2 regions of the Paenibacillus sp. FSL R7-0163 genome follow, and region 1 is predicted to be linked to the other one. Evidence: riboswitches for the same ligand, from Rfam matches in the RefSeq annotation. Region 1 holds a riboswitch; the other holds the start of a gene.
The links. A riboswitch is a leader RNA that binds a small molecule or an ion and turns the genes downstream of it on or off. The one in region 1 is predicted to bind cyclic di-GMP.

Region 1 (4,217 bases):
CAAACAGAGGATTGATCTTCGATTGACCCATCAGCAGTTCGCGGATATGATCGGAACGTTAAGGGAGACGGCTACCCTTGTGCTTAAAGATCTGCAAGAGCAAAAGATTATTGAGATTCAACATCAGCAGATCACCGTGTTAGACGCGACATATTTACTGGAGTATACGGATTTCGATTGAGAAGAGCCGTTCCGGGATCTTTTTCAGAGAATCGATTATTAAAGGGGTTATGAATATGGCTTGTAATCATTGTGTAGTAAGAGAGCTGAATTTTCAAATCAAGGCTCATGGTGAGCTTAATCTTAGGGTTTTACCTGAGGTTATTCATCACTTGAGTAGAAGTAATACGATACATAAGGTAGAAGAAAATGTGATTACGATTAAGGAAGCTGAAGCGCGAGATCTTCTAGATTTCTGTAACGATCATATGGAGTCCGGGAAAATTGAATTTCGTATAGATGACCAAGCATGGAGACCTCTATCCGAGATGTCTACTGTAATGGATATGAAGTGGATTGATGAGGTTATCACTAAGGGTCTTGTTACTTGTTACTTCCAACCGATTGTGAACGTAAGGGAAGAGATTTTTGCATACGAGCTCCTATCCAGATTTAAAAAAGAAGACGGATCCCTTATCTATCCTAATGAGATTTTTGCGGCGGCACGGAATCGTGGGCGTTTATATGCTTTAGACAGGTTATGTAGAATGACCGCTGTAAAATATGCTGCACCCTTAAATAAAAAAACGTTTATTAATTTTATCCCTACATCAATTTACGCTCCAGAGTTCTGCTTAAGATCAACGGTTGAATTGGCTAATCAATTAGGTGTCGATCCCTCTCTTTTTGTCTTTGAAGTTGTTGAAACGGAGAAAGTGGATGATCTCGCTCATTTGAAAGCTATTTTGACATATTACAAGGATCGGGGATTTGAATACGCTTTAGATGATGTTGGGGAAGGCTTCAGCACAATCGAGATGTTATTGGAGCTTAAACCTCATTACATGAAGTTAGATATGAAATATGTTCAAGGCGTGTCCAGTGATCCGAACAAACAGAAAATAGCTAAACAATTTTTAGAAAAGGCTTTAGAAATCCAATCTGTTCCTTTAGCAGAAGGTGTGGAGTTTAGAGAGGACTTTGAATGGCTTAAGCAGAGTGGTTATCAGTTGTTTCAGGGATATTTATTTGGAAAGCCTGATCCTATTCCCAAACAGTAATCCTAATGAGTATATATCGGTCCAGAGGATGAGAAGAATTTCAGGTCAGAGTCTGAGTACAGCCAACCCCCGGGGTTGTATAATTTAGGTAATTTGAAAAGGGGGACGGGATGGATATGAAATGGCATCAATTTGTAACGCGCTGGGCGGATTCTAGGGGCTTTGATGGACGAGAAATTGATTATCAATGGCCTTCTCCCTCATTTCCGGTCATCAGTATTCGTAGTAATTTAGGGCGATACTCAGGTCAAAAGTATGGTCATGGAAGTAAACCCCGTGTAAAGACAGCCGTTGGTTTAATCGCTATTGGAGATGTAGCTGTCGGATTGATTTCCATAGGTGCGATAAGCGTGGGCGTACTTTCCTTAGGAGCAATATCACTGGGAATGTGGTTAGCGATTGGAGCAATAGCACTTAGCTGGCTTGGCTTCGCAGTGGGAGCGATTGCGATTGCAGGAGTGGCTGTAGGAGCGATCGCAATCGCGGAAAAAGCGTTGGGGGCCATCGCCATAGGGGATACGGCGTTTGGTGCGATAGCGATAGGCAGGATCGCTGGGGGTGCCATAGCTATCGGACAATGGGCATATGGTGTAATCGCAGTTGGCGAACATGGTTTCGGATTAATTCCCATCACGGGCGATGTGTGGAATTGGTTCCGGCGTTTGTTCGGATCGGGGAGTTAATTAGACCTCCAGTCCTAAAGGATCCCATTCTCTTCCGGGATAGTCGATAAATAATATCTATCACATGAGAAAAACTAATTGCAATTACCTATACTCATTTCATACCAATTAATCATGCGATCAGATCTAGGCTTATGTTACTCTTTGAATGTATTCGAAACTTCATAGGCAAACCTATGGAAATGTAGGGACGCAAAGCTATAGGGACTAAGGTTATCATAACTATTGTCAGCCAGCTGCCAAAGAGTGTGTAACGCTTTTTGTTAAAATATAAGAAAGTATAAGTTATACACCTATACTTAATATCTTATATTTCTCGCTTAAACGCTTACCGTCCTTATAAGGACGCCGAAGGCGTTTATGCTTGTTAAGGTTTAATAAAAATTAAGTCTTAATTTTTAGGCGACTTTATACGCAATCAAGCTACTCTTTTGGGGTAGTTTTTTTTGTGCCCATTTTTGGGCACTGGAGAGATTCATATGACATCTGGGGGTAAGAAGAGATGAAGAAAATGATTGCGATCGCTACATCGGCGGCCATGTTGGCCAGTTTTTCGAGTGAGGCAGGTTATGCTTTAGCAAGTGAGGCAAGCAAGGTAAAGGTAACAAAAACAGTCGCGCAAAGTAAGGTCAACTTATTAAGCAACGCTTCGGTTATTCCGTTTGAGCTGTACGGCAAGGATGTTCTAAATGCCTATAATGAGGTTTTTAGAATGAATCCAGCAAATATTAAAACCATCACAAATAACGGTGGCAACTACTCAGGCTCACCTATAGCTAAGGCTATGGATGGGGATATGAGCACGCATTGGGAGACTGGCAAACCGAATAGTTCAACGTTTACGAATGAGGTTGTGTTTGTTTTCAATGAGTCCGCTGAATTAAATAGAATGGTATATGCCGCTAGGCAATCCGGTGCTAAGGGTAAAGGCTTTGCTCAAGAATTTGATATCTATGGCTCCACTACAGATGCGGGCGATTTCACACTCGTGTCTTCTGGGGAATATACAGGCTCAACCGGTGATGTAGTGGAGATTCAGTTCGCACCTACGGCCTTTAAGAGACTTAAATTTGTCTACAAAAAAGCAAACCAGGATTGGGCGAGTGCAGCTGAGTTTTCTTTTTATAAAGAGGATAGTGTCTCTGCTAAAATGAAAAATTTATTTACAGATGATACCTTGAGCCAAGTTAGTGCTGCCTTTAATACGACAGAGAAATTAACAGCTTTAGAGAATGAAGTGCAGGCACATCCACTGTATACGCAGTTTAAAGAAGAGATAGAGAATGCAAAGATCCTTTTGGAGAACCATCAGGTAGACGCAACGGCAGCCAAGGTTTCGAAGCTAAAAGGGTATGGTACAGCCTATGAAAATGCCTATAGCCAAGCTTATAGAATGCCAAATGCAAACGTATCAAAAGTAACGGTGAACGGTGGAAGCTACCCAGGTACGAAGCCTGAATATATGCTGGATGACCAGCCCACTACGCATTGGGAAACGAACAAAAACAATGATGCAAGCTTCACGAATGAAGTCGTGTTTGAACTAGCGCAAGCGGAAGTGCTGGACAGAGTGGCTTTTTTGGCTAGAGATAACCGCAAAGGATTCCCAGAGGCTTTTGAAATCTATGCATCAGAGACGAGTAAAGGAGAGACCTTCCAACTTGTATCTAGCGGAACCGCGATTAGTACCAATGATTTTCTGGAATTTAAATTCGAACCGACGAAGTTTAAAAGATTAAAATTTAAGTTCACAAAAGCTAATATTAACAGACCTTTTGCGGCTGAATTTAGATTTTATACAGAAGATAAAGTAAGCGAAGCTGTAAATGGTATTTTCACAGATGGAACGATGAGTGCGGTTGTGTCTGCTTATAATAACGTTGCAAAAATCAATGAATTGGAGGAAGCGGCAAAAGTACATCCGCTCTATCCAATCCTGAAAGATTCTTTGGATTTAGCTAAGAGGCTAGTGAATGGTGAAGTTCAAACCGAAGGCACCATCATTGAGGCGGAACAACGTGGAGATATGAAAAAGCATGCGCAGGAAAACCTGAGAATTGGTTTTGGTACGAACAACCAGCCTACAGGTCTCGTTGCAATGCCTGGAGATACGATCAACGTTTATGTGGATGCAGCTTCTAACGATAAGCTACCTTCTTTAGTCTTTTCTCAACAAGAGGCCGCTTGGAATGTTTGGGCTAGAGGTGTGCAATTGCGTCCAGGTAAGAACATTATAACCGTTCCTGAATTTGCTATGAATAGTTATTATGCACATGAAGTGACTAAGGGCGGCACCGTTTATATCGTAAATCCC
Region 2 (4,217 bases), 1.2 Mb from region 1:
GGTCCAATCAGGAAATCTGAGGATAACAGCGATCGGAAGTCCAAAATCCCTTGGAGTGGTTCATACCTAATAAATTTTTTAAAAAATGCATCCGCTCGAACTAAGGCTAAGCGGAAGCTATACGTTTTGATAACAATTCCATTATGCTCGATTTCCATAATTCAAGGAGGTTCATTCTATGAAAATGGTACTTCTATCAGGCGGTTCAGGTAAACGGTTATGGCCGTTGTCTAACGACTCACGTTCAAAGCAATTTCTAAAGGTACTTGAAAGCCCTCAAGGTGAACCAGAATCCATGGTACAACGTGTCTGGAGACAGCTGGAGGAAGCAGGGATGGCAGAATCATCTTATCTGGCCACCGGCCGCGGCCAAGTAGAAATGATACAAAGCCAACTGGGAAGTCATGTGCCGATTATCGTTGAACCGGAGCGTCGGGATACTTTTCCGGCTATCGCCTTAACAGCTACCTATCTTTATTCAGTGGCAGGTGTTTCTCCAGCGGAGACGGTAGCAATATTGCCTGTTGACCCTTATGTAGAAGCATCCTTTTTCGATACCATAGCTATGCTTGAGGGGACCATGCTGGAAAGTGGAGCAAATCTGGCACTAATGGGTGTTGTTCCTGAACATGCCTCAGAGAAATACGGATATATTATTCCTACCGCTGAAGAGGCGGGGGGGAATGGTTTTATGAAGGTGAGTCACTTTCAAGAGAAACCAGACCGCATACAAGCAGAACAGCTCATCGAGCAAAATGCATTGTGGAATTGCGGAGTGTTTGCCTTCCGTTTAGGGTACTTGTTAGATATTTTGCAGCGTAAAGGGTTGCCTTTAGGATATGAAGAATTGCAGAAGCAGTATAAGCTATTGTCTTCCATCAGCTTTGATTATGAAGTGGTGGAGAAAGAAGAACATATTGTGGTGCAGCCGTATGATGGATTCTGGAAGGATCTTGGAACGTGGAATACGCTGACAGAGGAAATGAGCAGCAAGCATGTAGGAAAAGGTTTTGTGACGGCGGATTCTGAGGGGACTTGCTTGATTAATGAGCTGGACATTCCGATTACGGTAATTGGTGCGAAGGATCTGATCATTGCGGCTAGCCCGGATGGAATTCTAGTTACCCATAAAGCTGAGAGCCCACGGATTAAAGAAGTGCTGAAGACCTTTGAACAAAGACCGATGTACGAGGAACGCCGCTGGGGCCATTACAAAGTTATTGATTATGTGAAATATGATGAAGGCAATGAAGTGCTGACCAAACGGATTTTTATATCCGAGGGGAATAATATCAGCTATCAATTACATCGCAAGCGTAGTGAAATTTGGACAATCGTCAGCGGCGAAGCAAGTATTGTGCTGAATGAGAAAAAACATAATGTGAAGGCTGGGGACGTGGTACGTATACCGGAAGGAACGAAACACGCGATCCTTGCTTTGACGGATGTTGAGTTTATAGAGGTACAGACGGGGTCTGAATTAGTAGAAGAAGATAACATACGTATTACTTTAGACTGGAATGATATAGAACTACAACAATTCATTTCATAGGTCTAACCTATCTATTTAACCAATTCAAAATTTCTTGAAACAGGTAAATTGACTCAATTATCAAAAAAAGTCATAAAAACACTAAATATATCATTAATTGTCGTCGATACTTACGGTAAGAGAGATTATTTCTCTTAAATTGAAAAGGCAAACCTATCGAAAGGTAGGGACGCAAAGCTATAGGGCCTTCGAAAGAGTGGCAGCCTGGCTACCGAAAGGGAGATTATTTTGAAAGCTTACCGTACGTATCGATTGTTTGGTGCATTTATGTCACTCGTCCTGTTTCTGACTGCACTTCCGCTTGCTGTTGGAATTTCGCCGTCTATTGTCATAGCTGCTTCAAATTCTGGAACGCCAGTTACCCCAGGTGCCTCACCTGAAGCCGTAAAGCTGCTTAACTATTTTTACTCGATCTCAGGAAAAGGCATTATTGCTGGTCAACATGACTATTTAGAAAGTCCAGATGAAATTAACAATATGCTGAAGGGAACCAGCGGACAATATGCGGCTCTTCACGGTTATGAAATGGGTGCGATCAGTGGTCAGTCCGAAGCAACGATGGCTTGGCAACGTCAAAATGTGGTGAACAGCGCCATCAACTGGAATAAAGCGGGCGGGATCGTAGCTATGACTTTTCATGCTAACCTGCCGGGCACCTCTTATGACTGGGATAATGTGAAAAAAACACTTAGCCAGAGTGAGTTCGATAGTTACGTTACACCGGGTACTAAGCAATATAATAATCTGATCGCTGAGCTTGATAAGGTGGCAGTCTCTTTAAAAAGCTTGCGCGATGCCAATGTTCCGGTGCTTTGGAGACCCTATCATGAAATGAACGGGAACTGGTTCTGGTGGGGGAAGAAAAATAACTTTTCTAAACTATGGAATATAATGTATGACCGTTTTGTTAACGTTCATAAATTAAATAATCTGTTATGGGTATGGAGTCCGAATGCTCCCAATGTTTGGTCAGATCCTTATGCGCTAACTTATCCAGGTGCTGATAAAGTAGATATTCTGGCAGCAGATATATACGAAAATGATTACCAGCAAAAATACTATGACAGCTTGTTGAGTCTAGCCGCAGGCAAACCGATTGCGATCGGGGAGAATGGTGAAATGCCTAATCTGGAGAAGCTTCAGCAATCGCAAAGTAAATGGACGTATATGATGAGCTGGGGAAAAATGCTTTACGAAAATAACAGTGCAGACACAATCAAAATATTTATGAATAGCAACTACACCCTGACCAGAGATAAATTAAATACTGGTCTGGCTCCGACACCTAGCGCCGCACCAGCGCCGGCACCTTCCGAAGAAGAGGGGGAGGCAGCAATTCCTCTCGCGAAGGGGCTTGCAGGAGAGTATTACAACAACATGTTGTTGTCGGGAGCGGCAACTCTTAACAGAACTGATGCAATAATCGATTTCAATTGGCGGCAAGGATCGCCGGATGCCGCCCTCGGGATTGATCGTTTCTCCATACGTTGGAGCGGTAAAATTAAGCCATTATATGATGAGCAATATACATTTTACACTACCTCAGATGATGGCATCCGTGTCTGGGTGAATGGGGAATCCGTGATTGATAGTTGGACTAAGCAAAGTGGTACTGAGCGTAAGGGCACTATAACGCTGAAGGCTGGCCGGCTATACGATATCAAGGTGGAGTATTACGAGAATGAAGGCGATGCGAGAGTCCGCTTGATGTGGGAAAGTGCTAGTCAAGCTAAAGAGACAGTTCCAGCAAGTGCACTTTTTCTTCCGGATGTCTCCTGATTGATGAAAATTAAAGGTCGATCCTTAGTGGCTCTGCGTTATTGCAGAGCTACTAAGCTATAGTCCTCATTAGGTCAGAAGACGATTGTCCGATAACAGGTATGTTTATTTAGCACCTGTAGAGGCAGTACAGCTACCGAAAGGAGGATTTATTTGCGTAAATATTATAAGAAAAACAGATTGTTGTTTACTATGTTACCGGTGTTTATTATTTTTTCCTTGCTGCCTTGGGGAGAGGTTAAGAGTCTTCCGAAGGCTATGAGTGTTTCTTCCTCTTTACCTCCGGTTATACCCAGTAATCCATCGGCTTCTGAAGAGGCTAAGCAACTGCTGAGTAATTTGGTGAATCTACGTGGCAAAGGGATTTTGTCCGGCCAGCATGATTATCTAGAAAGCCCAGATGAACTGGTTCATAAGCTGAAGAATACTTCGGGACAAAATGCCGTTCTACATGGTTATGAATTAGGGGCGATTAATAATCAATCCGAAGGGACGATCGCAGAACAGCGGCAAGCAGTGATAGACAGTGCAATTGAATGGCATCACGAGGGTGGCATTGTAGCCATGACATTCCATCAGAGTTTGCCGGGAACATCTCCAGAATGGTCCAATGTAAACAGAAGTCTCAGTCAAGAGAAATTTAATGCTTATGTTACACCTGGGACAGCTCAGTATAAGAGGCTAATCTCAGATCTAGACGAGGTTGCTGGATATTTGGGACAATTGCGTGATGCCGGAGTTCCAGTCTTATGGCGACCTTACCATGAAATGAATGGCGGTTGGTTTTGGTGGGGGAAAAAGGACAATTTTTCAGAGCTTTGGAGTATTGTCTATGATCGTTTTGTAAACACACACAAGCTAAATAATCTACTGTGGGTATGGAATC

Region 2: it holds a riboswitch for cyclic di-GMP, as region 1 does, so the genes downstream of both, NST45_RS22515 (glycosyl hydrolase) here and NST45_RS27905 (NPCBM/NEW2 domain-containing protein) in region 1, are expected to answer to the same signal.

The regions. Positions count from the first base shown of each region.
Region 1 is NZ_CP150224.1:6,344,185-6,348,401, forward strand. It holds gene NST45_RS27890 (Crp/Fnr family transcriptional regulator) at 1-181, shown strand, start outside; gene NST45_RS27895 (EAL domain-containing protein) at 231-1,220, shown strand; gene NST45_RS27900 (hypothetical protein) at 1,337-1,903, shown strand; cyclic di-GMP riboswitch class I at 2,061-2,147, shown strand; gene NST45_RS27905 (NPCBM/NEW2 domain-containing protein) at 2,406-4,217, shown strand, end outside.
Region 2 is NZ_CP150224.1:5,099,928-5,104,144, reverse strand. It holds gene NST45_RS22520 (sugar phosphate nucleotidyltransferase) at 179-1,552, shown strand; cyclic di-GMP riboswitch class I at 1,689-1,768, shown strand; gene NST45_RS22515 (glycosyl hydrolase) at 1,781-3,331, shown strand; gene NST45_RS22510 (glycosyl hydrolase) at 3,485-4,217, shown strand, end outside.